Regions from separate parts of the Streptomyces sp. CNZ287 genome, predicted to be linked through region 2. Evidence: predicted binding sites of a transcription regulator. Region 2 holds the regulator's gene; each other region holds the start of a gene.

Region 1 (9,670 bases), on a different contig from region 2:
ATGCGGTGGTGGGACATCGACCCCGTGCTCGCCCTCGAACGGGACACCTTCCCCGAGGACGCCTGGTCCCCGGCGATGTTCTGGTCCGAGCTGGCCCACGCCCGCGGCCCCGGCGCCACCCGTGCGTACCTCGTCGCCGAGGACGAGGCCGGCCGCGTCGTCGGCTACGGCGGCCTCGCCGCGCTCGACGGCACCGGCGACATCCAGACCATCGCCGCCGCCCGCGACCACTGGGGCACCGGCCTCGGTCCGCGCCTGCTGGAGGCGCTGCTCGCCGCCGCCCGCCGCTTCGGCTGCCGCGAGGTGCTGCTGGAGGTGCGCGTCGACAACGTGCGCGCGCAGCGCCTCTACGAGCGCCACGGCTTCGCCGTGATCGGCGTCAGGCGCGGCTACTACCAGCCCGGAAACGTCGACGCGCTCGTCATGCGCCGTACCGAGAAAGAGTGACGCCCCCCATGGCAGACGAACCCCTGGTGCTCGGCATCGAGACGTCCTGCGACGAGACCGGTGTCGGGATCGTCCGCGGGCACACGCTGCTCGCCGACGCCATCGCCTCCAGCGTCGACGCGCACGCCCGCTTCGGCGGCGTGGTGCCCGAGGTGGCGAGCCGGGCGCACCTGGAGGCGATGGTCCCGACGATCGGGCGGGCGCTGCGCGACGCCGGGGTGGCGGCCCGCGACCTGGACGCGATCGCGGTGACGGCGGGCCCGGGGCTCTCCGGGGCGCTGCTCGTCGGGGTGTCGGCGGCCAAGGCGTACGCGTACGCGCTGGGCAAGCCGCTCTACGGCGTCAACCACCTCGCCTCGCACATCGCCGTCGACCAGCTCGAACACGGCGCGCTGCCCGAGCCGACGATGGCCCTGCTGGTCTCCGGCGGACACTCCTCGCTGCTGATGTCCGCCGACATCACCGCCGACGTCCGCCCCCTCGGCGCGACCATCGACGACGCGGCGGGCGAGGCGTTCGACAAGGTCGCCCGCGTTCTCGGACTCGGCTTCCCCGGCGGCCCGTTCATCGACAGGGCCGCGCGTGAGGGCGACCCGGCCGCGATCCGCTTCCCGCGCGGCCTGACGGGCCCGCGCGACCCCGTGTACGACTTCTCCTTCTCCGGTCTGAAGACCTCCGTCGCCCGCTGGGTGGAGGCCAGGCGCGCGGCGGGGGAGGACGTGCCGGTGGCGGATGTGGCGGCGTCGTTCCAGGAGTCGGTGGCGGACGTGCTGACGCGCAAGGCGGTACGGGCCTGCCGGGACAACGGCGTCGGGCACCTGATGATCGGCGGCGGCGTGGCGGCGAACTCGCGGCTGCGGGCGATGGCCGAGCGCCGCTGCGAGGACGCGGGGATCGTGCTGCGGGTGCCGCGGCCGAAGCTGTGCACGGACAACGGGGCGATGGTCGCGGCGCTGGGCGCGGAGATGGTGGCGCGGGGGCGGGCGGCGTCGGACTGGGAGCTGTCGGCGGACTCGTCGCTGCCGGTCACGGAGACGCACGTACCGGGGCACGAGCACGCGCCCGGGCACGGCCACGACCACGTGCACGAGCTGGCGAAGGACAACCTGTACTCGTGACCGTCATGGCGCTGATGTGGGAGGCCAGGGCCGCGGCCGGGCGCGGCGACGAGCTGCTGGCGTGGGCGCGGGCGCAGCGCCTGCCCGCCCGGCCGCTGCGGCGCGAGACGTTCCGCGCGCCGGGGGACCGGGTGCTGGTCATCACCTGGTGGGACGCGGACTGCGGCAACCGCGAGGCCCCCATGCCGGAACTCGGGGACCCGGACGCGGGACTGCTGGCCCGGCCGGTGCACCGGTGGCGGTTCACGTCGCTGGGGCCGGACGGCCCAGAAGCACCGTAGGGGCGCCGGCGACGCGGGTGAGGAAGACGGTGCAGGACACCGCGGCCGGGCCGGTGAGCTTCAGCTTGCGCCGCAGCTCCTCGGGTTCGACGGCGGAGCCGCGCTTCTTGACGGTGACGCTGCCGACGCCGCGTTCGCGGAGCAGGGCGCGGAGCTTCTTGACGTGGAAGGGGAGCGTGTCGGTGATCTCGTACGCCGTGGCGTACGGGGTCCGCACCAGGTCGTCGGCCGTGACGTACGCGATGGTGGGATCCAGCAGCCGCCCGCCGGCCTGCGCCGCCACCTCGGCGACGAGGTGCGCGCGGATGACGGCGCCGTCCGGCTCGTACAGATAGCGCCCCACGGGGCCCGCCGGCGGGTCGGGCAGGCCGCGGCCCACGAGGGTGGCGCCGCCGGGCAGCAGGGTCGCGCGGCGGCGGCCGGGGGAGACGGCGCCGGATGCGGCGCCGAACCAGAGCACGGCCTCCTTCACGTCGCCGGCGTCGGAGACCCACTCCGCCTCCGCGGCCTCCGGCACCGCCTCGTGCGGGATGCCGGGGGCGACCTTCAGCGCGGCGTGCGAGACCCGGCCGGCGACCTCGACGGCCCAGGACAGCGGCGGGGAGTACGCCTCGGGGTCGAAGACGCGGCCGCGCCCTCCGACCCGCCGCGCCGGGTCGACGAAGACCGCGTCGTATCCGGAGATGTCCACGTCCCCCACCTCCGCGCAGCGCACCTCGACCCGCTCGGCGACCCCCAGCGCCGCCGCGTTGGCGCGCGCGGCGGCGGCCGCCGCCGGGTCCCGGTCGACGGCGAGCACCGCGATCCCGGCCCGCGCCAGCGCCACCGCGTCGCCGCCGACGCCGCAGCACAGGTCGGCGACCCGGTCGACGCCGAGCGCCGTGAACCGGGCCGCGCGGTGCGCCGCCACCGCCGTACGGGTGGCCTGCTCGACGCCGTCGGGGGTGAAGTACATCCGCGCCGCGTCCGCCCCGAACTTCGCCGCCGCGCGCTGCCGCAGCCGGGCCTGCCCGAGCGCGGCGGAGACCAGCTCCGCGGGGTGGGTGCGGCGCAGCCGGGTGGCGAGGGCCAGTTCGTCGGCGGGGTCGTGCTCCCGCAGCTCGGCGAGGAGCGCCTGCCCCTCGGGGGTGAGGAGGGCGGCGAGGGGGTCGTCGGGGGCGTCGGGGCCGTGCATGGGCCCATTGTCCGCTGTCCGCCGTACGGGCGCTGGTACGGCGTGGCGCCGTGACACCCCGTTCCGTACTGGAAGGATGCGGGCTCCGGAACTAATACGACAAAAGGATAAAATGCTCCCACGTGCCCGACCATGCACCGGCCTCCTCGCCCTGGCCGCCACCGCCGCGCTCCTCGCTTCCGCCTGCTCCTCCGGCACCGCCGGGCCCGACCACCCCCGCCCCCTCACCCACCCCGACGGGGACGCCAAGCCCGCCATCGCCGGCGGCCTGGCCGCCGCCCCCGCCCGCGCGCTCGCCCGCACCGCGGAGCACCAGCAGCGCGTCCACGCGCAGCGGCTCGCCGCCGCCCGCACCTGGGGCCTGAAGGCCGCCCCGCTGCTGCCGCCGGCCCCGCCGCGCAGCAAACCCGCGCTCGCCACCGAACCCGGCTACGAGGCGAAGGGCGGCGGTCCCGGCCTGCCGCCCGTCATCACCCGGGTGCCGACCGACGACCGCGTGATCTTCCTGACCATCGACGACGGCTACCGCAAGGACCCCGAGCTGCTGCGCATGCTGCGCGAACTCGGCGTGCCCGTCAGCGCCTTCCTCGCCGACGAGGTCGCGCGCGACGACTACGGCTACTTCCGTGACCTCCGCGACCTCGGCACCACCGTCAGCAACCACACCCTCCACCACCCCAACCTCCGCGAACTGCCCTACGCGGCCCAGCGCGAGGAGATCTGCGGCCAGCAGCGCGTCCTGGAGCGCGAGATGGGCACCAGGCCGCGGATCTTCCGCCCGCCGTACGGCAATTACGACGCCGACACCCTGCGCGCCGCCAAGGAGTGCGGCATCGATCTCGTACCGCTCTGGCAGCAGGAGGCGTTCCCCGGACGCTGGACGTACTCCCGCGCGGACACCGCGTTCCACCCCGGCGATATCGTGCTCACCCACTTCGAAGGACCTTCCGAATTCGGCGGCACGATGACCGACATGCTCCGTACGGTGCTCCGTAAGGCGAACGACGAGGGCTTCGCCGTTGCTCGCTTGGAGGCTTACGTATGAGGCGCACCCGCCGCTCCGGGCGGCGGTCGTCAGCCGCCGCGATAGCCGCCGTCTGCCTGCTCGCGCTCACCGCCTGCGCGGACGCGGCCAGGCCGACCGAGGAGTGGTTCCCGCAGGGCGCGGAGGAGTCCGCCGCGCCCGGGGACGGGCGGGCGGACGGCAAGCCGGGCGCGCGGCACGCGGGGCGTACGCCGCGGGCGCTGCCCGGCGGCGACGGCACGGCCCGCAAGGACGTCCCCCGCGCCACCGGCCCCGGGGCGTACCGCCGCTGGGGCCTCGACCGCCCCCTCGCCGCGCCGCCCGCGCCCCCCGCGAGCCGCCCGGTGCGGCCGGGGGACTCCGGGCTGCCGGCGGTCGCGGGCCGGGTGCCGACCCGGGACAAGGTCGTCTTCCTCACGATCGACGACGGCTGGGACAAGGACCCCGGGTTCATCCGGATGGCGGCCGATCTGCGGCTGCCGTTCAGCATGTTCCTCTCCGACTCGGCGGCCGGCGGGGACTACGGCTACTTCGAGGAGCTGCGGCGCCTCGGCAACTCCGTCCACGGCCACACCCTCACCCACCCGGACCTCACCTCCCTCCCGTACGCCGGGCAGCGCCGCCAGATCTGCCGGCAGCAGGAGCGCGTCGCCGGGGCCTTCGGCGTCCGCCCGACGCTCTTCCGGCCGCCCTACGGCACGTACGACGCGGCGACGCTGCGGGCCGCGGCCTCCTGCGGCGTCCGCGCGATGCCGCTGTGGCGGGCCGACATGAAGGCGAGCGGCCTGGAGTACCGCAGCGGCGACCGGCTGCGCCCCGGCGACATCGTGCTGGCGCACTTCCGGGGGCCCGAGCAGCAGGGCGGGCGGACGATGACGGACGTGATGGCGGAGTTCGTACGCGAAGTCCAGCGGCAGGGCTTCACGGTGGCCCGCCTGGAGGACTACATGTGACCCGGACGGGGGCGCGGCCGGTATGACTGTACGGCCGGCGGCGGGCGACGCGGGTGGCAATCTGGCACTCGGCTTGACCGAGTGCTAAAGGGCGGCATAACCTCGGCTCTGGCACTCCCCCGGGGAGAGTGCCAACACAGCGACGAGGCGGATCCGGCACCCGCGACGACGGATCCTCCAGGATCGCCACCCCAGACATTCAACCCCGCGAGATCTCCGAAGGGGGAGGTCGGATCGTGACGACCGCCAGCACCAAGGTTGCCATCAAGCCGCTTGAGGACCGCATCGTGGTCCAGCCGCTCGACGCCGAGGAGACCACGGCCTCGGGCCTGGTCATTCCGGACACCGCCAAGGAGAAGCCCCAGGAGGGCGTCGTCCTTGCCGTCGGCCCCGGCCGCTTCGAGGACGGCAACCGGCTTCCGCTCGACGTCTCCGTCGGCGACGTCGTTCTCTACAGCAAGTACGGCGGCACCGAGGTGAAGTACAACAACGAGGACTACCTCGTCCTCTCGGCCCGCGACGTGCTCGCGATCATCGAGAAGTAATCGGGGCGCTTCCCGCTTCTTCCCACACCAGGCCGCGCCCCGGATCCGTTCGCCGAGCAGGACATATCGAAACGGGCCGGGGCGTCGGCGCTCCCTACGGCGCCCCTTGAGAGGACCCACGTTCCATGGCGAAGACTCTGAAGTTCGACGAGGACGCCCGCCGCGCTCTTGAGCGCGGCGTGGACAAGCTTGCCGACACCGTGAAGGTGACGATCGGCCCCCGCGGCCGCAACGTCGTCATCGACAAGAAGTTCGGCGCCCCGACCATCACCAACGACGGCGTGACCATCGCCCGGGAGATCGAGGTCGAGGACCCGTACGAGAACCTGGGCGTGCAGCTCGTGAAGGAGGTGGCGACCAAGACCAACGACATCGCGGGCGACGGCACCACCACCGCCACCGTGCTGGCCCAGGCACTGGTCCGCGAGGGCCTGCGCAACGTGGCAGCGGGCGCCTCCCCCTCCGCGCTCAAGCGCGGCATCGACGCGGCCGTCGCGGCGATCTCCGACGAGCTGCTGAAGGCCGCCAGCCCGATCGACTCCAAGTCCGACATCGCCGCGGTCGCCGCGCTCTCCGCGCAGGACGACCAGGTGGGCCAGCTCATCGGCGAGGCCATGGACAAGGTGGGCAAGGACGGGGTCATCACCGTCGAGGAGTCCAACACCTTCGGCCTGGAGCTGGACTTCACCGAGGGCATGGCCTTCGACAAGGGCTACCTGTCGCACTACATGGTCACCGACCAGGACCGCATGGAGGCGGTGCTGGAGGACCCGTACATCCTCATCAACCAGGGCAAGATCTCCTCCATCCAGGACCTGCTGCCGCTGCTGGAGAAGGTCATGCAGGCCGGCTCGGCGAAGCCGCTGCTGATCGTCGCCGAGGACGTGGAGGGCGAGGCGCTGTCCACCCTCGTCGTCAACAAGATCCGCGGCACCTTCAACTCCGTCGCCGTCAAGGCCCCCGGCTTCGGCGACCGCCGCAAGGCGATGCTCGGCGACATGGCCACCCTCACCGGCGGCACCGTGGTCTCCGAGGAGGTCGGCCTCAAGCTCGACCAGGTCGGTCTTGAGGTGCTGGGCACCGCCCGCCGCGTGGTCATCACCAAGGACGACACCACGATCGTCGACGGCGCCGGCAAGGCCGACGAGGTCGCCGGCCGGGTCGCGCAGATCAAGGCCGAGATCGACGCCACGGACTCCGACTGGGACCGCGAGAAGCTGCAGGAGCGGCTGGCGAAGCTGGCCGGCGGCGTGTGCGTCATCCGCGTCGGCGCGGCCACCGAGGTCGAGCTGAAGGAGAAGAAGCACCGCCTGGAGGACGCCATCTCCGCCACCCGCGCGGCGGTCGAGGAGGGCATCGTCTCCGGCGGCGGCTCGGCCCTCGTGCACGCCGCGAAGGTGCTGGAGGACGGCCTCGGCCTCACCGGCGACGAGGCCACCGGCGTGGCGGTCGTGCGCCGCGCGTCGGTCGAGCCGCTGCGCTGGATCGCGGAGAACGCGGGCCTGGAGGGCTACGTCATCACCTCCAAGGTCGCGGAGCTGACCGCGGGCCAGGGCTTCAACGCCGCCACCGGCGAGTACGGCGACCTGGTGAAGGCCGGCGTCATCGACCCGGTGAAGGTGACCCGCTCGGCGCTGGAGAACGCGGCGTCGATCGCCTCGCTCCTGCTGACCACGGAGAGCGCGGTCGTGGAGAAGCCGGAGCCCGAGGAGGACGCGGGCCACAGCCACGGCCACGGCCACGGCCACTGACCTCCGGTCGGTACCACGGGCACCACACACCGCAGGGCCTCGCCTCCGCAAGGGGACGAGGCCCTGCGGCGTGCGCCCCCGCCCGGCCCGGCCCTCCGGGCCGGCCCGGAGGCCCGGTGCGGCGGAGCCGCGAGGGGCACGGGGTCCCGGGGGCGGAGCCCCGGGTTCCGGGAAGGGGCGGGGCCGGGAACCACCTCCCCTCCCCACGGTGCCGGGCCCGGTCGGGCGGCGGCCCGACCCGCTACTGGGGCCCGTACTTGCGGCCCGCCCCCGTCGACACCCGCCCCAGCAACCCCCGCGGCACCAGCTTCGCCGCCCCCATCAGCGCCTTGTACCGCGGATCGGGGATCGACACCGTACGTCCCCGCCTCAAGTCCCGTAGCCCCTCCGCCGCCACCTTGTCCGCGTCCAGCCACATCCACCCCGGGATGTCGTCCGTCCCCATCCCCGCCCGCTCGTGGAACTCCGTCCGGATGAACCCCGGGCACAGCACCATCAGCCGCACCCCGCTCCCCGCCAGATCCCGCGCCACGCCCTGCGTGAACTGCACGACCCACGACTTGCTCGCCCCGTACGTCCCCCGCGGCACGAACGCCGCCACCGACGCGACGTTCACCACCGCACCCCGCGACCGCTCCCGCATCGCCGCCGCCGCGGCCGTCGTCAGCCGCAGCACCGCCTCGCAGTGCACCTTCAGCATCGTCAGCTCGTCGGCGAGCGTGACCTGGAGGAAGCGCCCCTTCAGCCCGAACCCCGCGTTGTTCACCAGCAGGTCCACCGGCTGCCCCGCACCGGCCTCGCCGAGGCGCTTCTCCACCGCCGCGATGCCCTCCTCCGCCGCCAGGTCCGCGGGCAGCACGGACGTCTCCACGCCGTACCGCTCGTGCAGCTCCGCGGCCTGTGCGTGCAGCCGCTCCGCCGTCCTGGCGACGAGCACCAGGTCGTACCCAGAAGCCGCCAGCCGGCGCGCGAACGCGGCGCCCAGGCCGGCCGTCGATCCCGTAATCAGCGCAGTCGTCATGTCCGCACGCTAGCGGGCCGAGGTCAGGACACGGTCGGCATCCCGGTCAGCACGAGGTCAGCGGCCGGCCGGTGCGCCCGGTCAGTGCCCGCCGTGTCCCTCCCCGCCGCCCGGCGGGCGCCCGGCCTTCTCACCCGGGTTCACGACCGCGAACTGGCCCATCATCCCGCCGTCCTCGTGCGACAGCAGATGGCAGTGGTACATGTACGGCACGTCCGGATCGGGCGGCCCGTCGAAGCGCAGCACGAGCTTCACCTCCCGCCCGTTCGGTACGTACACCGTGTCCTTCCGCCCGCGCAGCTCCGGCGGCGGCGGTTCGCCGTCCACCTCCAGGACCCGGAACTGCACGTCGTGGACGTGGAAGTTGTGCGTGATGCCGTCCCGGTTGCGCACCGTCCAGATCTCGGTCGCGCCGCGCTCGACGGTCGCGTCGATCCGGTCCATCGCCATCGGCTGCCCGTTGATGCCGCTCGTGCGCAGGTCGAAGTGGCGCTCGCGGGAGGCGTCGGCCGGGTCCGGCAGCTCCACGTCGCCGAAGCGCGCCGGCACGGCGGGCGCCGGGCGCAGGGTGCCGGCGGCGCGCAGCTCCAGTACGTCGAAGGAGTCGTCGCCGCCGGCGAAGCGGGACTGCCAGAAGTCGCCGCCGCCCGGCGGGCTGCTGCGCAGGACGGTCCGCTCGCCCGGCCGCATCCGCACCAGGATCTCCGCGCGTTCGCCGGGGGAGAGGAGCACGCGGTCGGTGCGGTACGGGGCGCCGAGCAGGCCGCCGTCGGTGCCGACGAGTTCGAAGGCCCGGTCGTCGGCGAAGCCGAAGTCGTAGACGCGCGCGGTGGAGGCGTTGAGCAGCCGCAGCCGGACGACCGCGTCGCGTACCTCCTGGTACGGGGCGAGCGTGCCGTTGACCATCGTCTCGTCGCCCAGGAAGCCGGTGTTCCGCATCATCCGGTGACCGTGGTCGAACCGGTCGCCGTCGAAGCGCACGTCCTGGACGACGACGGGCACGTCGTTCACGCCGTACTCGTCCGGAAGCCCGAGCTTGCGCGCCTTCGCGTCGTCGACGAGGAACATCCCGGCGAGCCCGCGCTGCACGTGCCGCTCCGTCCGTCCGTGCGGGTGCGGGTGGTACCAGAGGGTGGCCGCGGGCTGGTCGACGGTCCAGTGCGGCCGCCATTCGCCGCCGGCCTCGACCGTCTGGTGCGGGCCGCCGTCCATGGCGGCCGGCAGGTGCATGCCGTGCCAGTGGACGGTGGACGGCTCGTCGAGCCCGTTGTCCACCTCGACGCGGACCTTCTCGCCGCGCTCGGCGCGCAGTGTCGGCCCGAGGTACGTCCCGGGCCACCGCGTGTCCGCGGCCGT
Region 2 (9,670 bases):
GCCGTCCGCCGCGGGGGGCTTCTCCCCGGAACCCCTCAGGAAGCCGGGGCCGTGACGAAGTCGATCAGTTCCTCCACCCGGCCCAGCAGCGCCGGTTCCAGGTCGCGGTACGTCCGTACCGAGTCCAGGATCCGGCGCCACGCCGCGCCCGTGTCCGGGGGCCAGCCCAGTTCCCGGCAGACGCCCGTCTTCCAGTCCTCGCCCCGCGGGATCCTCGGCCAGGCCGCGATGCCCACCGACGCGGGCTTGACCGCCTCCCAGACGTCCACGTAGGGGTGACCCACCACCAGCGCGTGGGTGCTCGTCACCGACTCCGCGATGCGCCACTCCTTCGTGCCCGGGACCAGGTGGTCCACCAGCACCCCCAGGCGCGCGTCCGGGCCGGGGGCGAAGGCGGAGACCACCGACGGCAGGTCGTCCACGCCCTCCAGGTACTCGACCACCACCCCCTCGACCCGCAGGTCGTGGCCCCAGACGCGCTCCACCAGCTCCGCGTCGTGGCGGCCCTCGACGTAGATGCGGCCGGCGCGGGCCACGCGCGCGGTGTGGTCGCGGACCGCGATCGAGCCGGAGGCCGAGAGGAGGGGGCCCGCGGGGCGGGTACGGCCGGGGCGTACGAGCGTCACCACCCTGCCGTCGATCATGAAGCCCCGCGGGGTGAGCGGGAACACCCGGTGCTTGCCGAAGCGGTCCTCCAGCGTCACCGTCGGGCCCTCCGCGGTCTTCTCCGTGCGGATGACCGCGCCGCAGAAGCCCGTCGCCACCTCCTCCACCACCAGGTCGGGCTCGGCCGGCACCTCGGGGGCGGGCTGCTGCGGCTTCTTCCAGGGGGGCGTGAGGTCGGTGTCGTAGCGGCGCACGGAAGTGAGATTACGACAAGCGCCGCGCGAGTTCGTCGCGTTGGGCCCGTACGAAGTCCGCCCCGACCGCCGCCCCGTGCCCCGGCACGTACACCGCCCCGGAACCGCCCAGCTCCAGCAGCCGGTCCAGCGCCGCCGGCCAGCGGGCCGGGTCCGCGTCCCGGCCCGCCTGCGGGGGTCCTGACTCCTCGACCAGGTCGCCGCAGAACACCACGGCCGGGCGGCCCGGGACGCAGACCGCCATGTCGTGCGACGAGTGCGCCGCGCCCAGCTCGGCCAGGAGCACCTCCCGGCCGCCCCCGAGGTCCAGCCGGTACGTGCCGGAGACCGCGTGCCGCGGGGCGACCAGGACGTCGACGGCCTCCGCCGCCGCGTCGCGGTCCAGCCCGTGGCGTACGGCGTCCGCGCGCAGCTCGTCCGCGCCGGGGCCGCGCAGGTACGCGGCCATGCCCGCCGGCCCGTAGACCTCGGCGCCGGCGAAGGCCGCGGTGCCGAGCACGTGGTCGAAGTGCGGATGCGTGAGCGCGATACGGGTCACGGGGCGGCCGAAGCGGTCCCGTACGGCCCGTCGCAGCTCCGCGCCCTCCCGCAGCGAGGCGCCCGTGTCCACGAGCAGTACGCCTTCCGCTCCGGCCACCGCACCCGCCGTCGCGTCCCAGCGGGGCAGCCGGCGCCGCAGGACGTCCGGGGCGAGCTCTTCCCAACCGCCACCCATACCCCGACGCTATAACGTGACCGGCCTCCTTGCCCGGGCTGCCCTACCCGGCCGTACACTGGCCCGGAACCCTGGCACTCCCCGCCGTCGAGTGCCAGCGGCGGAACGACCGGACGGACCCCGAGTGCGGAGGTGGGCAGCATGCTCAGCGAGCGCCGGCTCGAAGTGCTGCGCGCCATCGTCCAGGACTACGTGGGTACGGAGGAGCCGGTCGGCTCCAAGGCGCTCACCGAGCGGCATCACCTGGGTGTCTCCCCGGCGACGGTGCGTAACGACATGGCCGCCCTGGAGGACGAGGGGTACATCGCCCAGCCGCACACCAGCGCCGGCCGCATCCCCACCGACAAGGGCTACCGGCTGTTCGTCGACAAGCTCGCCGACGTCAAGCCGCTGAGCGCGGCCGAGCGGCGGGCGATCCAGAACTTCCTGTCCGGCGCCGTCGACCTCGACGACGTCGTGGGGCGCACGGTGCGGCTGCTGGCGCAGTTGACGCGGCAGGTGGCGGTGGTGCAGTACCCGTCGCTGACCCGTTCGACCGTGCGCCACGTCGAGCTGCTCCAACTCGCCCCGGCGCGCGTGATGCTCGTGCTCATCACCGACACCGGCCGGGTCGAGCAGCGCTTGATCGACTGCCCGGCGCCGTTCAGCGAGGACTCCCTCGCCGACCTGCGCGCCCGGCTCAACAGCCGCGTCGTCGGCCGCCGGTTCTCCGACGTGCCGCGGCTGGTGGCAGACCTGGCCGACCCCTTCCCCGCGGACGACCGGGGCACGGTGCAGACCGTGCTGTCGGTGCTGCTGGAGACGCTGGTGGAGGAGACGGAGGAGCGGCTGATGATCGGCGGCACCGCCAACCTCACCCGGTTCGACCACGACTTCCCGCTCACCATCCGGCCGGTGCTGGAGGCGCTGGAGGAGCAGGTGGTGCTCCTGCGGCTGCTCGGTGAGGCGAAGGAACCGGGCGTGATGGTGCGTATCGGCCATGAAAACGACCACGAGGGGCTCACCTCCACCTCGGTCGTCTCCGTCGGATACGGTTCTGGCGGCGACACCGGTGAAGCCGTCGCCAAGCTCGGCGTGGTCGGACCTACCCGCATGGACTACCCCGGAACGATGGGAGCGGTACGCGCAGTGGCACGGTACGTCGGACAGATCCTGGCGGAGTCATAAGTGGCCACGGACTACTACGCGGTCCTCGGCGTCGGACGTGACGCGTCGCAGGAGGAGATCAAGAAGGCGTTCCGCAGACTCGCCCGCGAGCTGCATCCGGACGTGAACCCGGATCCGAAGACCCAGGAGCGGTTCAAGGAGATCAACGCCGCCTACGAGGTGCTGTCGGACCCGCAGAAGAAGCAGATCTACGATCTCGGCGGCGACCCCCTGTCGCAGAACGGCGCCGCGGCCGGCGGCTTCGGCGCCGGCGGCTTCGGCAACCTCTCCGACATCATGGACGCCTTCTTCGGCCAGGCGGGGCAGCGCGGGCCGCGCTCGCGCACCCGCCGCGGCCAGGACGCCATGATCCGGCTCGAAATCGAGCTGGAGGAGGCGGCGTTCGGCGCCACCAAGGAGATCCAGGTCGACACCGCGGTGGTCTGCGGCACCTGCAACGGCGAGGGCGCGGCGCCCGGCACGTCGGCGCAGACGTGCGACATGTGCCGTGGCCGCGGCGAGGTCTCGCAGGTCACCCGGTCCTTCCTCGGCCAGGTCATGACCTCCAGGCCCTGCCCCCAGTGCCAGGGCTTCGGCACGGTCGTGCCCACGCCGTGCCCCGAGTGCGCGGGCGACGGCCGGGTGCGCTCGCGGCGTACGCTCACGGTGAAGATCCCCGCGGGCGTCGACACCGGCACCCGCATCCAGCATGCGGGCGAGGGCGAGGTCGGCCCCGGCGGCGGCCCCGCGGGCGACCTGTACGTGGAGATCCGCGAGCTGCCGCACCCGATCTTCCAGCGCCGCGGCGACGACCTGCACTGCACGGTGACGATCCCGATGACGGCGGCCTCCCTGGGCACGAAGGTCAATCTGGAGACGCTCGACGGTCTTGAGGAGGTCGACATCCGTCCCGGTACGCAGTCGGGGCAGTCGATTCCGCTGCACCAGCGCGGTGTGACGCATCTGCGCGGCGGCGGCCGGGGCGACCTGGTCGTGCACGTGGAGGTCGAGACGCCGCAGAAGCTGGACCCGGAGCAGGAGCGGCTCCTTCGCCAACTCGCCCAGTTGCGCGGCGAGGAGCGTCCGCAGGGCCAGTTCAAACCGGGCCAGCAGGGGCTGTTCTCGCGGCTGAAGGACGCCTGGAGCGGCCGCTAGGCCCTGTCTGGAAATCCCGCCTGCGTCTGGGGTACCGCCCGCGTGTGCGCAGCGCGCTGTGGGGGAGCCCGCCCAGAGGGCGGACGGCGTTAGGTGCCAGACAGGACCTAGCTCCCGGCAGGGGGCCTCGCCGGGCCGCCTCCGTGCGGCCCGTGCGACGGGTGTTGCGGGTGGGACGTCAGCCGTCCCCAAGTGCGTGAAGACGCGCGGATACCACGATCCGGCGCGGGCCGCCGGCGTCCGACCTGCATGACAGGATTGAGCCATGCCCACCGAGCTGAACGATCTCTTCACCTTCCCGATCGTGCAGGCGCCCATGGCCGGTGGCGCATCCTGCCCGCAACTCGCCGCCGGGGTGCTGGAGGGCGGCGGCCTGGCGTTCCTCGCCGCCGGCTACAAGACACCCGAGGCGATGTACGAGGAGATCCGCCAGCTCCGGGCCGTCACCGACCGGCCCTTCGGCGTCAACCTGTTCATGCCCCAGCCCCCCTCGCCGCCCGACCCGGCCCAGATCGAGGCGTACGCCGAGCAGTTGGCCGGCGAGGTCGAGTGGTACGACACGGCGCTGGGGGACGCCGAGGCCGGCACGGACGACGCCTTCGACGCCAAGGTGGCGATACTCCTGGACGAGCCGGTGGCGCTGGTGTCGTTCACCTTCGGCTGCCCCGAGGCGGCCGTACTCGACGCCTTCGCCCGCGCCGGGACGTACACCGTCGTCACCGTCACCAACGTCGTCGAGGCGCGCCGCGCGCAGGCCGCCGGGGCCGGCGCCGTGTGCGTGCAGGGCGTCGAGGCCGGCGGCCACCAGGGCGGCTTCCGCAACGACCCGCGGGACGACGACGTGGGCCGCGGGCTGCTCACGCTCCTCGCCGAGGTGCTGGAGGCCGTCGACGTGCCCGTGATCGCCGCCGGCGGGCTGATGCGCGGCGGGCAGATCGCCGCGGTGCTCTCCGCGGGCGCCGCCGCCGCGCAGCTCGGCACCGCGTTCCTGGTCTGCCCCGAGTCCGGTGCCAACGCGCTGCACAAGCGGGCCGTCACCGGCGGGGTGTTCACCCGTACGGAGCTGACCCGCGCCTTCTCCGGCCGCCCCGCGCGCGGGCTGGTCAACCGGTTCGTGCGCGAGCACGGCCCGTACGCCCCCGCCGCCTACCCCCAGGTCCACCACCTGACCTCCCCGCTGCGCGCCGCCGCCGCCCGCGTCGGCGACCCGCAGGGCATGGCGCTCTGGGCGGGCCAGGGCTACCGGCTGGCGCGGGAACTGCCCGCCGCGGAGCTGGTCGAGGTGCTGGCCCGGGAGCTGGCCGACGCGCTCAGCGGCACGACGAAGCCGGCCGGCGACGCCTCGGGCGGCCTGCTGTGACCGCCCCGGTGTTCGTCGCCGAGCCCGCCGTGCTGGACGCCGCCCGCCCCGGCGCGGTGCTGGCGCTGACCGGCCCCGAGGGGCGGCACGCGGTGTCCGTACGGCGGCTGCGCGCCGGCGAGGACGTCGTGCTCACCGACGGCGCGGGGCGCGGCGCGTACGGCACCGTGGCCGGCGCGGAGGGCCGCGACCGGCTGCTGGTGACCTGCGCCGAGGTGCGCGAGGAGCCGGCGCCGCGCCCGCGGCTGACCGTCGTGCAGGCGCTGCCGAAGGGCGACCGCGGCGAGCTGGCCGTCGAGACCATGACCGAGACCGGCGTGGACGCGGTGGTGCCGTGGGCGGCGGCCCGCTGCGTGACCCGGTGGCGCGCGGAGCGCGGGAAGAAGTCCCTGGCCAAGTGGCGCGCCACCGCCCGCGAGGCGGGCAAGCAGGCCCGCCGCCTGCGCTTCCCGGAGGTCGCCGGACTGCACGCGACGAAGGAACTGCTGCCGCTGCTCGCGGACGCGGCGTTCGCGGCCGTGCTGCACGAGGAGGGCGCCGCGCCGCTGGCCGCCGCCGCGCTGCCGGAGGAGGGCGAGATCGTGCTGGTGGTCGGCCCGGAGGGCGGGGTCGCGCCGGAGGAGCTGGCCGCGTTCGAGGGCACGGGCGCGGGGGCGTACCGGCTGGGCCCGAGCGTGCTGCGCACCTCCACGGCGGGGACGGCGGCGGGCGCGGTGGTGCTCGCCGCGACCGGGCGGTGGTCCTGAGCGAGCGGAGCGAGGCGTGGGGTACGCCCGGATCCTGACCCTCCGCGCGCGGGAAACAGGGGGTTTTCCCAAGGTGTTCACAATTACGTCCCGATTCGTTCCGTCCCCGGACGGGGCGGGTACAGGACGAAGGTCACACCGCACCGCAAAGCGGTGGTGAGTACCGCTTCCGCATGATGGGATGATCGACGTGACTCAGCCTGCTTACCTGCGATTCCCGCACCTGCACGGCGACTTGATCACCTTCACGGCGGAGGACGACGTCTGGGCCGCGCCCGTCGACGGCGGCCGGGCCTGGCGGGTGAGCGCCGACAACATGCCGGTGGACCATCCGCGCATAGCCCCCGACGGCACCCGCGTCGCCTGGACCTCCACCCGCGACGGCGCCCCCGAGGTCCTCACCGCGCCCGTCGACGGCGGCGCCCCCGTCCGCCTGACGTACTGGGGCAGCGGCAAGACCTCCGTACGCGGCTGGACGCCCGACGGCGACGTGCTGGCGCTCACCACCCACGGCCAGTACTCGCTGCGCCGCACCTGGGCCCGCGCCGTGCCGCCCGGCGGCGGCCCCGCGCACACGCTGCCGTTCGGACCCGTCGGCAACGTCGCGTACGGGCCCGAGGGCCGCGTCGCGCTGCTCACCGCGGGCATGGGCCGGGAGGCGGCGTACTGGAAGCGCTACCGCGGCGGCACCGCGGGCCGGCTCTGGCTGCGCACCGCCGCCGACGCGGAGTTCACCCGCCCCGCCGAGCTGGACGCCGTCCTCGGCAACGCCGAGTACCCGCTGTGGGCCGGCGGGCGGCTCGCGTTCCTCTCCGACCACGAGGGCACCGGCGCGCTGTACTCCGCCGACACCGACGCCCCCGACGCGTACGCCGCGCTGCGCCGCCACACCCCCCTCGGCGGCTTCTACGCCCGCCACGCCGCCACCGACGGTACCCGCGTCGTCTACGCCAGCGCCGGCGAACTCTGGCTCCTCGAAGGACTCGACGAGGGCACCGAGCCCCGCCGCCTCGACATCCGCCTCGGCGGCCAGCGCACCGACCTGCGCCCCCGCCCGCTCCGCGCCCGCCACAACCTCGGCGCCGCCCGCCCCGACCACACCGGCCGCGGCAGCGCCGTCGAGATCCGCGGCACCCTGCACTGGGTGACCCACCGCGAGGGCCCCGCCCGCGCGCTGGCCGCGGAGCCCGGCGTACGGGCCCGGATGCCGCGGGTCTTCCGCGCAGAGGGCGCCGAGCACGTCGTGTTCGTCACCGACGCCGAGGGCGAGGACGCGCTGGAGTTCATCCCCGCCGCCGGCCGCGACACCGGCGCTACGCCCCGCCGCGTCGCCGCCGGGCGCCTCGGCCGGGTCACCGGGCTGGCCGTCGCGCCGGACGGCAGCCGCGTCGCCGTCGCCTCGCACGACGGCCGGGTGCTCCTCGTCGAGCGCGCCTCCGGCGACGTGCGCGAGGTCGACACCAGCGCGTACGGCGACGCCGGCGGGCTGGTGTTCTCGCCCGACTCCGCCTGGCTGGCCTGGTCCCACCCCGGCCCCGGCGAGCTGCGGCAGTTGCGCCTCGCGACCACCGACGGGCTCGCCGTCGCCGAGGCCACGCCGCTGCGCTTCCGCGACTACTCCCCGGCGTTCACCGCGGACGGCAAGCACCTGGCGTTCCTCTCCGAGCGGGCCTTCGACCCGGTCTACGACAGCCACGTCTTCGACCTGTCGTTCCCGTACGCCTGCCGCCCCCACCTGATCACGCTCGCCGCCGAGACGCCCTCGCCGTTCGGCCCGCAGCGCCACGGCCGGCCCCCCGAGCGCGGCACCTCCGACGACGGCGACGACGCCGGCTCGCCTTCCGGCGACACCCCGCCGGTCACCCGCATCGACCTCGACGGCCTCGCCGACCGCATCCTGCCCTTCCCCGTCGAGGCCGCCCGCTACTCGACCCTGCGCGCCGCGGAGGGCGGCCTGCTGTGGCTGGTCCACCCGCTGCGCGGCGTCCTCGGCACCGACGCCGCGGGCCCCGAGGACGACGGGCCCACCAGCCGGCTGGAGCGCTACGACCTCGGCAAGCAGCGCGTCGAGGAACTCGCCGACGACGCCGAGGGCTTCACCGTCACCGGCGACGGCACCCGGATCCTGCTGCGCACCGACGGCAAGCTGAAGGTCGTCCCCGCCGACCGCAAGGCCAGCCACGTCGACGACGGCGACGGGGACAACGTCACCGTCGACCTCACCCGCGTACGGCAGTCGCTCGACCCGGCCGCCGAGTGGCGGCAGATGTACGCCGAGGCCGGCCGGCTGATGCGGGACCACTTCTGGCGCGCCGACCTCGGCGGCGTCGACTGGGACGGCGTGCTGGAGCGCTACCGGCCGCTGCTGGAGCGCGTCGCCACCCACGACGACCTGGTCGACCTGCTGTGGGAGGTGCAGGGCGAGCTGGGCACGTCCCACGCGTACGTCGTCCCCCCGGGCGGCGGCGCGCCCGCGGGCGCACCGGAGCGGCGGCAGGGCCTCCTCGGCGCCGACATGACCCGCGGGGACGACGGCACGTGGCGCGTCGAGCGGATCCTGCCGTCCGAGACCTCCGACCCGCACGCCCGCTCCCCGCTGGCCGCGCCCGGCGCCGCGGTCCGCCCCGGCGACGCGATCGTCGCCGTCGACGGCCGGCCCGTCGACCCGCTGGCCGGGCCCGCGCCGCTGCTGGTGGGCGCCGCGGGCAAGCCCGTCGAGCTGAGCGTGCTCCCCGCCGACGGCGGCGACGTGCGCTACGCGGTGATCGTCCCCACCGCCGACGAGGAACCGCTGCGCTACCACGCATGGGTCGCCGGCCGGCGCGCGTACGTGCACGAAGCCTCCGGCGGCCGCCTGGGCTACCTCCACGTACCCGACATGCAGGGGCCCGGCTGGGCGCAGCTCCACCGCGACCTGCGCGTCGAAGTCGCCCGCGAGGGGCTGGTGGTCGACGTCCGCGACAACCGCGGCGGGCACACCTCGCAGCTCGTCGTGGAGAAGCTGGCGCGGCGCGTCGTCGGCTGGGACGCGGGCCGCGGGCTCCGGCCCGTCAGCTATCCGATGGACGCACCGCGCGGTCCCGTGGTCGCGGTGGCCAACGAGTTCTCCGGTTCGGACGGCGACATCGTCAGCGCCGCGATCCGGGCGCTGGGCATCGGGCCGCTCGTCGGGCGCCGCACCTGGGGCGGGGTCGTCGGCATCGACAGCCGCTACCGGCTGGTCGACGGCACACTGGTGACGCAGCCGAAGTACGCCATCTGGCTGGAAGGCCCGGGCTGGGGCGTGGAGAACCACGGCGTGGAACCGGACGTGGACGTGCAGCTCACGCCGGAGGACTGGGCGCAGGGGCGCGACCCGCAGTTGGAGACGGCGGTGCGGCTGGCGCTGGAGGAACTGGAGCGAAGCCCGGCGGCGGTGCCGCCGGAGGTGCCGGGTGCGGTACGGGACACGCCGGAGGCGGCGTCCTCCGAGCCGTCGTCCTCCGGGTCCCCGGCGGGGGAGTAGCGGCAGGGCACCGGGTACGGGCCGCGGGGTACCATGCGGCCCGTACCGCCCGACTCGTACGAAGGAGGCCGGGAACATGGCCGGGGAGCCGCAGGCAGACTGCCTGTTCTGCAAGATCACCGCGGGCGAGGTGCCCGCGACCGTCGTCCGCGAGACCCCGACGACGATCGCCTTCCGCGACAT
Region 3 (9,670 bases), on a different contig from region 2:
GCAGTTGGAGGCGGCGATCGCCGCCATGGCCACCGCCCGGCGCATCGATGTGTACGGCATCGGCGCGTCGAACCTCGTGGGCCAGGACCTGGTCCAGAAGCTGCTGCGGATCGGCGTCGTGGCGCACGCCTCGCCCGACCCGCACCTGGCCGTGACCAATGCCGTCCAACTGCGCGCGGGCGACGTGGCCATCGCGATCACGCACTCGGGCCGCACGGTCGACGTCATAGAGCCGCTGCGGGTCGCGTTCGACCACGGGGCGACGACCGTGGCGATCACCGGCCGCCCGGACGGCCCCGTCGCGTCGTACGCCGATCACATACTCACCACGTCCACGGGTCGCGAGAGCGAGCTGCGGCCGGCGGCCATGTCCAGCCGGACGGGCCAGCTGCTGGTCGTGGACTGTCTCTTCATAGGCGTGGCCCAGCGGACGTACGAACGGGCCGCGCCGGCGCTCGCCGCCTCGTACGAGGCGCTGGCCCACCGGCACAGCCCGCTCCGCCCGCGGTCCTGACCCCGCCCGGCGACTCCCGACGACGACCGATGCACCGGCGACCCGCCCTCCGTCCAGGCGCGGACCCCGCCCACGGCACCGGCCGCGCCGGAGAACGCGGACGAGTCGGATCTGTCGGATACGCCGGGCGTACGGGCTCAGCCCCGCGCGCCGGAGGCGTCCCCCGCGCCACCCGCACCACGCACCGCCCCCGCGCCACGCACGCCCCGCACCGACGTACGACGCCGGCGCCGACGCCGCCCGGTGGCCCGGCGCGCCCCGCGCGCCTGGCGCCCGTGGCGGCGGTCCGACCGCCGGCGACCGCACCACGCAAGCCGCCGTGACCGACCCCACCGCCGCGTGCGCGCACCGCCCACCGCGCGCCACGCACCGTATGGAAAGAGCCGCTCCGACATGCCCTCTCCCTCAGCAGACATCCGCCGGGAGCTGGAAAACCTGACCACCGAGGCGTTCCGTCCCGAGCTGGCAGAGATCGACCGTCTCTCCAGCCTGGAGATCGCCGGAATCATGAACGAGGAGGACAGCGGGGTCCCGGGCGCTGTCGCCACGCAACTGCCGCGGATCGCCGCCGCCATCGACGAGATCGCCGAGCGCATGGCCCGCGGCGGCAGACTGTTCTATCTGGGCGCCGGCACCGCGGGCCGGCTCGGGGTGCTGGACGCCAGCGAGTGCCCGCCGACGTTCAACACCGACCCGTCGCAGGTCGTCGGCATGATCGCCGGTGGTGACGTGGCGCTGCGGACCTCCACGGAGGGCGCGGAGGACAGCGAGGAGCTGGCCGCGGCCGACCTGGCGGCGGCGGAGCTGGGGCCCGACGACGCGGTCGTCGGCATCTCGGCCTCCGGCCGCACGCCGTACGCCGTCGGCGGTGTGACGTACGCCCGCGGTCTGGGGGCGCTGACCGTCGGGCTGTCCTGCAACGCCGGTTCGCCGCTGGGCGCCGCCGCGCAGCACGCCATCGAGGTCGTCGTGGGCCCCGAGCTGATCGCGGGGTCGACGCGGCTGAAGGCGGGCACGGCGCAGAAGCTCGTGCTCAACATGCTGTCGACGATCACGATGATCCGGCTCGGCAAGACGTACGGGAACCTGATGGTCGACGTGCGCGCCTCCAACGAGAAGCTGCGGGCCCGTTCGCGGCGCATCGTCGCACTGGCGACGGGCGCGGGCGACGAGGAGGTGGAGGCCGCCCTCGCCGAGACCCACGGCGAGGTGAAGAACGCGATCCTCACCATCCTCGGCGGCGTGGACGGCAGCACGGCGGAGCGCCTGCTCGACGCCTCACACGGTCACCTGCGAGTCGCCCTGAAGTCCGCGACCGACGTGAGCTGAGCCCGGCGGTGTCGGCAAGGGGTCGTTGACCGGAGGGTGCCCCGGTCGGCGCCGGCCGGGGGCACCCGGCCGCCCCTCCCCCGCCGCACCCGCGGGCTGCCGCCGCCGCATGCCCACGCACCGCCGCCGCGTGCCCACACGCCCGAGGGCGGCACCCCCTGCGGGGTACCGCCCTCGGTTCGTCAGCCCGTCCGCCGTCCGCCGCGGCCGCGGCGGACGTACGGACTTCGCGATCCCGATCAGAAGTCCATGTCGCCGCCGGGCATACCGCCCCCGGCCGCGGCCTTCTCCTTCTCCGGCTTGTCGGCGACGACGGCCTCGGTGGTGAGGAAGAGGCCCGCGATCGACGCCGCGTTCTGCAGCGCGGAGCGGGTCACCTTGGCCGGGTCGAGGATGCCCTCGGCGATCATGTCGACGTACTCGCCGCTGGCGGCGTTGAGCCCGTGACCGGCGGTCAGGTTGCGCACCTTCTCCACCACGACGCCGCCCTCGAGGCCGGCGTTGACCGCGATCTGCTTCAGCGGGGCCTCCAGGGCCAGCTTCACGGCGGACGCGCCGGTGGCCTCGTCGCCCTGGAGCTCCAGCTTCTCGAAGACGTGGCCGGCCTGCAGCAGGGCCACGCCGCCACCGGCGACGATGCCCTCCTCGACGGCCGCCTTCGCGTTGCGCACGGCGTCCTCGATGCGGTGCTTGCGCTCCTTCAGCTCGACCTCGGTCGCGGCGCCGGCCTTGATGACGGCCACGCCGCCGGCCAGCTTGGCGAGCCGCTCCTGCAGCTTCTCGCGGTCGTAGTCGGAGTCGCTGGCGTCGATCTCGGCCCGGATCTGGTTGACCCGGCCCTGGACCTGCTCGCTGTCGCCCGAGCCGTCGACGATGGTGGTCTCGTCCTTGGTGATGACGACCTTGCGGGCGCGGCCCAGCAGGTCGAGCGTGGCGCTCTCCAGCTTGAGGCCGACCTCCTCGGAGATGACCTGGCCACCGGTGAGGATGGCGATGTCGCCGAGCATGGCCTTGCGGCGGTCGCCGAAGCCCGGGGCCTTGACGGCGACGGACTTGAAGGTGCCGCGGATCTTGTTCACCACGAGGGTGGACAGGGCCTCGCCCTCGACGTCCTCGGCGATGATCAGCAGCGGCTTGCCCGACTGCATGACCTTCTCCAGGAGCGGCAGCAGGTCCTTGACCGCGCTGATCTTGGAGTTGGCGATGAGGATGTACGGGTCCTCGAGCTCCGCCTCCATGCGCTCCATGTCGGTGGCGAAGTAGGCGGAGATGTAGCCCTTGTCGAAGCGCATGCCCTCGGTGAGCTCCAGCTCGAGCCCGAAGGTCTGCGACTCCTCGACGGTGATGACGCCTTCCTTGCCGACCTTGTCCATGGCCTCGGCGATCAGCTCGCCGATCTGGACGTCGCCGGCGGAGATGGAGGCGGTGGAGGCGATCTGCTCCTTGGTCTCCACGTCCTTGGCCTGCTCCAGCAGGGCGGCGGAGACGGCCTCGGTGGCCTTCTCGATGCCGCGCTTCAGCGCCATCGGGTTGGCGCCGGCGGCCACGTTGCGCAGGCCCTCCTTGACCAGGGCCTGGGCCAGGACGGTCGCGGTCGTCGTGCCGTCACCGGCGACGTCGTCCGTCTTCTTCGCGACCTCCTTGACCAGCTCGGCGCCGATCTTCTCGTACGGATCCTCGAGCTCGATCTCCTTGGCGATGGAGACACCGTCGTTCGTGATCGTGGGGGCGCCCCACTTCTTCTCAAGGACGACGTTCCGGCCCTTGGGGCCGAGGGTGACGCGGACGGCGTCGGCGAGCTGGTTCATGCCGCGCTCGAGGCCGCGCCGCGCCTCCTCGTCGAACGCGATGGTCTTGGCCATTGTGTTGAGTCCTCCCGGACAGGGGGGTCGTCTGTGTCCGGACCGCGCTGGCGCCCGCGACGGACGGTCCGCGACCCGCGTGGTTCCCTCCCACCCGGCGTGCGGACCTCACCGAACCGGTCCCGTGCTGTCACTCTCACGGGGAGAGTGCTAACGCCAATGATTAGCACTCGCCCCCTGCGAGTGCAAGCGGGTAGGGGCTTCTCATGCGCAGAGCGGAACCGGACCGCGGCACCGCACAACAGGCGGCGGAGGACGCGGACAGGGGCGGACATGGGCGGATACGGGGAGCGGGCAGGGGCGGAGCACGGACAGCAGAGGGCCCGCACCCCGGGGGGTGCGGGCCGTCGCGAGTCGTCCGTGGTCGATGCCCGGCGCTCAGCCGCTGACGCGGACCATGTCTGCCTGCGGCCCCTTCTGGCCCTGCGAGATCTCGAACTCGACCCGCTGGCCTTCCTCGAGGGTGCGGTATCCGTCCATCTGAATCGCGCTGTAGTGGACGAAGACATCCGCACCACCGTCGACCGCGATGAAGCCGTACCCCTTCTCCGCGTTGAACCACTTGACGGTGCCCTGAGCCATTCCAAACTCCCCTATTGCTGGCCCTTACACAGGACCGCACTCCGCGGACCCGGGTCAGACCTCACCCCCGGATACACGCCGGGGCGTGCGCCGGAACGCGTCGACCGCGGCTGAATGTATCCGCACAGATGCCCAGTGCAACAGGTCAATCGGACGAGAATTCTACGGACACGCGATCGGCATTTTTCCGATCAATTTCCGCCATTCCATGACAACTCGGGCAGGGCATAACTCACCATCACGACAATTAACTCTCCGCATTTGCGCGGAACTTGTCGCGTTCTCATATGCGTGGAGCATGGGCCACGAGGGGGGAACGCCCCAACCCTATCGCGTGTCATGACATGCGAACGGCCCCACTCCGGATCAGTGGGGCCGCACACGCGCACGCGGGGTTCAGCAGCCTCCGGCGACCGCCGGAATGATCGAGATCCCGGCCCCCTCGGGAGTGGGAGTCTGCAGGCCATCGGCGAAGCGGACGTCATCATCGTTCACATAGACGTTCACGAAGCGGCGCAGCTTGCCTTGATCGTCCAGCACCCGTCCTGCGATGCCGCGGTGGTTCTTCTCCAGGTCTTCGATCACCTCGGCCAGCGTCGCGCCCTCGGCGCTCACCTCTGCCCGCCCGTCGGTATACGTACGGAGGATGGTCGGAATTCGGACGTTCACGCTCATGATGCGAGGCCGGCCTCTCGGAAGGAGTCGAGTGTGGGACGAATGATCGCGCTCGGCCCCGTGGTGGGAGCGACCGCGTCGAGGGTCTTCAGGCCGTCGCCCGTGTTGATCGCGACGGTGGTCCCGGCCGGGTCGATCCGGCCGTCCGCGACGAGCTTCGCCAGCACGCCGAAGGTCACGCCGCCCGCCGTCTCCGCGAACACACCCTCGGTGCGGGCCAGCAGCTTCACCGCGTCCACGACCTCGGCGTCCGTCACGTCCTCCACCGCGCCGCCGGTGCGGCGGGCGATGTCCAGCACGTACGGGCCGTCGGCCGGGTTGCCGATGGCGAGGGACTTGGCGATCGTGTCGGGCCGCACGGGACGTACCACGTCGTGACCGTCCTTGAAGGCCCGCGAGACCGGGGAGCAGCCGGCCGCCTGGGCGCCGAAGATCTTGTACGGGCGCTCCTCGACCAGCCCGGTCGCGATCAGCTCCTTCAGCCCCTTGTCGATCTTCGTGAGCTGGGAGCCGGAGGCGACGGGTATGACGATGTTGTCCGGGAGCCGCCAGCCGAGCTGCTCGCAGATCTCGTACGCGAGGGTCTTGGAGCCCTCCGCGTAGTACGGGCGCAGATTGACGTTCGTGAACCCCCAGCCCTCGCCGATCGGGTCGCCGATCAGCTCCGAGCAGAAGCGGTTCACGTCGTCGTACGTGCCCTCGATGCCGACGACGTCACCGCCGTAGACCGCGGCCATGACGACCTTCGCGTGCTCCAGGTCGTACGGGATGAAGACGCACGAACGCAGTCCCGCCCGCGCCGCGGCCGCGCCGACCGCGCCCGCCAGATTGCCCGTGGAGGAACACGACAGCGTGGTGAAGCCGAAGGCGCGCGCCGCCTCGACGGCGATCGCGACGACGCGGTCCTTGAAGGAGTGCGTCGGGTTGCCCGAGTCGTCCTTGACGTGCAGCGCGCCCGTCACGCCCAGCTCGGCGGCGAGCCGGTCGGCGCGGTGCAGCCGGGTGAACCCGGGGTTCAGGTTCGGCTTGCCCGCCACGTCCGCGGGGACCGGCAGCAGCGGCGCGTACCGCCAGATGCTCCGCGGACCCGCCTCGATACGGGCCCGCAGCCGGGCGGCGGACCCGGCGTCACCGCCGGGGAGTTCGTACGCCGCCTCCAGCGGCCCGAAACACGACTGGCACGCGAACACCGGACCCAGCGGCACCCGCTCCCCGCACTCCCGGCACGACAGCGCGACGGCAGGGCCCAGATCAGGGCCGCCGTCGACGGCGGTGGGGGTGGGAGCTGTGTCTACAGCCATACTGGCGAGGCCCTCTCTCCTCATCTTCCCCGCGACGCATCTCGCCGCAGGACGGAATTGGCACCATCACCGTCCGGGGCCTCGCAGCGTCGCGAGTACCGGACGGAGGGTTGCCGGGGCTTCAACGGGCCGTTCCCTCTGCCCCTCTGGATGAGCTCTGTATGGCGCGGGTCCGGCGGGGCCGCCCGGCGCTTTTGTCCGCGCGCGGACCCCGACATAGGGACGTCACGCACGTTGTTCAAGACTGTAACCGACGACCAGGACAGTTGTGAGGGCCGTCCGATACGCGAGACGGCTCACACACCGGGCAGGACACCGGCAAGGGGAGGCCCGCAGGTGCTCGATGACGTGGAGCAGTGGCTGAGGACGCGGTCCTGGTCCGCGGCGGACCGGCCGGACGCGCGGCTGCTGGCGGCCAAGCGCGCGCTCGGGGCGCGCGGGACGGTGAGCGTGGTGCTGCCGGCGCTCGACGAGGAGGCCACGGTCGGGTCGATCGTCGCGGCGATCCGCGCGGAGCTGATGGCTCCCGACGGCGGGCTGGTGGACGAGCTGGTCGTGATGGACTCCGGCTCCACGGACCGTACGGCGGAGGTCGCCGCCGCGGCGGGCGCGCGGGTCGTGCACCGCGACGAGGTGCTGCCGCGGATGCCGGCGGTGCCGGGCAAGGGCGAGGTGCTGTGGCGGTCGCTGCTGGTGACGCGCGGCGAGATCGTGTGCTTCGTGGACGCGGACCTGCGGGACTTCGACACGGCGTTCGTGAGCGGGATCGTGGGGCCGCTGCTGACGGATCCCGGCGTGGAGTTCGTGAAGGCGGTGTACGACAGACCGCTGGGTACGGGGGCGGCGACCGGACAGGGCGGGCGGGTGACCGAGCTGGTGGCCCGGCCGCTGCTGAACCTGCACTGGCCGCTGCTGGCCGGCTTCGTCCAGCCGCTGGGCGGTGAGTACGCGGCGCGCCGGTCGCTGCTGGAGCGGCTGCCGTTCCCGGTCGGGTACGGGGTGGAGCTGGGCCTGCTCGTCGACGCGCTGCACACGGTGGGGCTGGACGCGCTGGCGCAGGTCGACGTCGGCGTCCGCCGGCACCGGCACCAGGACGACCGCGCGCTGGGGCGCATGGCGGCGGCGATCTACCGCACGGCGCAGGTACGGCTGGCGCGGGGGCACCTGGTGCGGCCGCGGCTGACGCAGTTCGACCGGGGGGCGGAGGGGGCGTTCGAGCCGCGGACGTACGGGGTGGACACGGAGGAGCGGCCGCCGATGGGGGAGATCCGGGAGTACGTGGAGCGCCGCGCGGCATAGCCCTCGCCGGGCGGGCGACGGCGGGTGGGGGTCTCCCCGCACCCGCCCCTTCCCGAACCCCGGGGGCTCCGCCCCGGGACCGGACAGGGCTGCGCCCCAGCCCCCAGCGGAGGCGCGCCCGGCACCCCAGCGGGCTCCGCCCCGAGACGCCGGGGGCTCCGCCCCCAAACCCCCGCGGGGCTCCGCCCCGAGACCGGACAGGGCTACGCCCCAGCCCTCGCGGAAGCGCGCCCGGCACCCCAGCGGGACTCCGCCCCCGAGGACCCAGCGGGGGCTCCGCCCCCAAACCCCCGCGGGGCTCCGCCCCGGGACCCGGCGGGGAGCTCCGCCCCCGAGCCCCCGGGGCTGCGCCCCAGACCCCCTCGGGGCTCCGCCCCGGGACCCCGAAGGGGCCGCGCCCCGGACCACACAGGGCTGCGGCCGGCCTTGTTGAGGCCGCGCCGCCCGAGACCTCCGCGAGGCTCGCCCCGGGGCCGACCGCGCTGCCGTACCTCCCACGGGCCCCTCGGATCCCGGAGCCTCCGGTCCCACCGGCCCACGTGCCCCACCGGTATCGGCCACACCGTCCCGGTTGCGTTTCAGAGGGCCCTGCCGTGGCTAGGCTCGGCGCATGGTCGTGTCGCCCGGTGCTCCCCTGCTCGTCGCGTCCAACCGCGGGCCCCTCTCGTACGCCGTCGGCGACGACGGTGCGCTCGTCGCCAAGCGTGGCGGTGGCGGGCTCGTCTCCGGGCTCAGCGCCGTGGGGCCCGAGGCCGGTGCGCTGTGGGTGTGTGCCGCGCTGGGTGACGGGGACCGGGAGGCCGTGCGGCAGGGGGTGGCAGAGCCCGGGGTGCGGATGCTCGGCATCGACCCGGACGTCTTCCACGACGCGTACAACGGCGTCGCGAACTCCGTCCTGTGGTTCGTCCACCACATGCTCTACGACATCCCCGTCGCCCCCGTCTTCGACGCCGCGTTCCGCCGCCAGTGGGCCGCGTACGAGACGTACAACCGCGCCTTCGCCGACGCCCTCGCCGACGGTGCCGCCGAGGGCGCGGCGGTGCTCGTGCAGGACTACCACCTGTGTCTCGTCCCCGGCATGCTCCGTGAGCGCCGCCCCGACCTGCGCATCTCGCACTTCACCCACACCCCCTGGGCACCCCCCGAGTACTTCCGGCTCCTCCCCGACGACATCGCCGCCGCCCTGCTGCGCGGGCTGCTCGGCGCCGACCGCGTCGGCTTCCACACCCGCCGGTGGGCCGAGGCGTTCGCCGGCTGCTGCCGCGAGGTGCTGGGCGGGGAGGCCGACGTCGCCTTCGCCGGGGAGGAGGCGCGGGGTGAGCGGACGACGTGGGTCGACGTGCACGCCCTCGGCGCCGACGCCGACTTCCTGCGCGAGCGGTCGCGGCGGCCGGACGTCGCCGAGCGGATGGCCGCCCTGCGCGAGCAGATCGGCGGCGCGGACCGCGAGGTCGTCGTGCGGGTGGACCGCACCGAGTTGTCGAAGAACATCGTCCGCGGGCTGCTCGCGTACCGGCGGCTGCTGGAAGCGCGGCCGGAGTGGCGCGGGCGGGTGGTGAAGCTGGCGTTCGCGTATCCGTCGCGGCAGGACCTGGCGGTGTACCGCGACTACACCGCGGAGGTGCGCCGCCTCGCCGCGGAGATCAACGAGGCGTACGGGACGGACGGCTGGCAGCCGGTCGTGCTCCACGTCGAGGACGACTTCGCCCGCTCCCTCGCCGCGTACCGGCTGGCGGACGTGGCGCTGGTCAATCCGCTGCGGGACGGGATGAACCTGGTCGCGAAGGAGATCCCGGTGGTCTCCGACGACGGCTGCGCGCTGGTGCTGTCCCGGGAGGCGGGCGCGTACGCGGACCTCGCCGAGGACGCGCTCGTGGTGCACCCGTACGACGTGGAGGCCACGGCGGACGCGCTGCACGCGGCGCTGACGATGCCGCGCGACGAGCGCGCCCGGCGGACGAAGCGGCTGGCGGCGGCGGCCACGGCGCTGCCGCCGCAGGCGTGGTTCCTCGCGCAGTTGGACGCGCTGCGGGCGTAGCCGGCGGTACGGGCCGCGCGCGACCCCTCAGCGGCGGTGGCGCTCCTGGAAGCGGGCCGCCTTGGCGCGG

What was found. The regulator HrcA, encoded in region 2, represses chaperone genes, less so after heat shock. The targets are predictions, from matches to a motif close to TTNGCACTCNGNNNNNCNGAGTGCNAA.
Region 1: a site for HrcA is predicted at 5,059-5,085, ahead of groES (co-chaperone GroES). Genes of this name have one in related genera too.
Region 3: a site for HrcA is predicted at 3,833-3,859, ahead of groL (chaperonin GroEL). Genes of this name have one in related genera too.

What each region holds. Positions count from the first base shown of each region.
Region 1 covers NZ_VISV01000001.1:634,855-644,524, reverse strand. The annotation lists gene rimI (ribosomal protein S18-alanine N-acetyltransferase) at 1-447, shown strand, start outside; gene tsaD (tRNA (adenosine(37)-N6)-threonylcarbamoyltransferase complex transferase subunit TsaD) at 456-1,565, shown strand; gene FB457_RS02860 (hypothetical protein) at 1,571-1,846, shown strand; gene FB457_RS02855 (class I SAM-dependent methyltransferase) at 1,809-3,020, opposite strand; gene FB457_RS02850 (polysaccharide deacetylase family protein) at 3,133-4,065, shown strand; gene FB457_RS02845 (polysaccharide deacetylase family protein) at 4,062-4,997, shown strand; gene groES (co-chaperone GroES) at 5,234-5,542, shown strand; gene groL (chaperonin GroEL) at 5,668-7,293, shown strand; gene FB457_RS02830 (SDR family NAD(P)-dependent oxidoreductase) at 7,535-8,314, opposite strand; gene FB457_RS02825 (multicopper oxidase family protein) at 8,396-9,670, opposite strand, start outside.
Region 2 covers NZ_VISV01000005.1:155,477-165,146, reverse strand. The annotation lists gene FB457_RS12705 (DUF3097 domain-containing protein) at 36-860, opposite strand; gene FB457_RS12700 (MBL fold metallo-hydrolase) at 871-1,575, opposite strand; gene hrcA (heat-inducible transcriptional repressor HrcA) at 1,717-2,742, shown strand; gene dnaJ (molecular chaperone DnaJ) at 2,743-3,876, shown strand; gene FB457_RS12685 (nitronate monooxygenase) at 4,142-5,236, shown strand; gene FB457_RS12680 (16S rRNA (uracil(1498)-N(3))-methyltransferase) at 5,233-5,982, shown strand; gene FB457_RS12675 (S41 family peptidase) at 6,164-9,487, shown strand; gene FB457_RS12670 (histidine triad nucleotide-binding protein) at 9,564-9,670, shown strand, end outside.
Region 3 covers NZ_VISV01000010.1:72,985-82,654, forward strand. The annotation lists gene FB457_RS19155 (MurR/RpiR family transcriptional regulator) at 1-514, shown strand, start outside; gene murQ (N-acetylmuramic acid 6-phosphate etherase) at 908-1,843, shown strand; gene groL (chaperonin GroEL) at 2,083-3,705, opposite strand; gene FB457_RS19170 (cold-shock protein) at 4,084-4,287, opposite strand; gene FB457_RS19175 (MoaD/ThiS family protein) at 4,684-4,962, opposite strand; gene thrC (threonine synthase) at 4,959-6,263, opposite strand; SAM riboswitch class I at 6,281-6,420, opposite strand; gene FB457_RS19185 (glucosyl-3-phosphoglycerate synthase) at 6,600-7,562, shown strand; gene FB457_RS19190 (trehalose-6-phosphate synthase) at 8,173-9,600, shown strand; gene FB457_RS19195 (CGNR zinc finger domain-containing protein) at 9,628-9,670, opposite strand, start outside.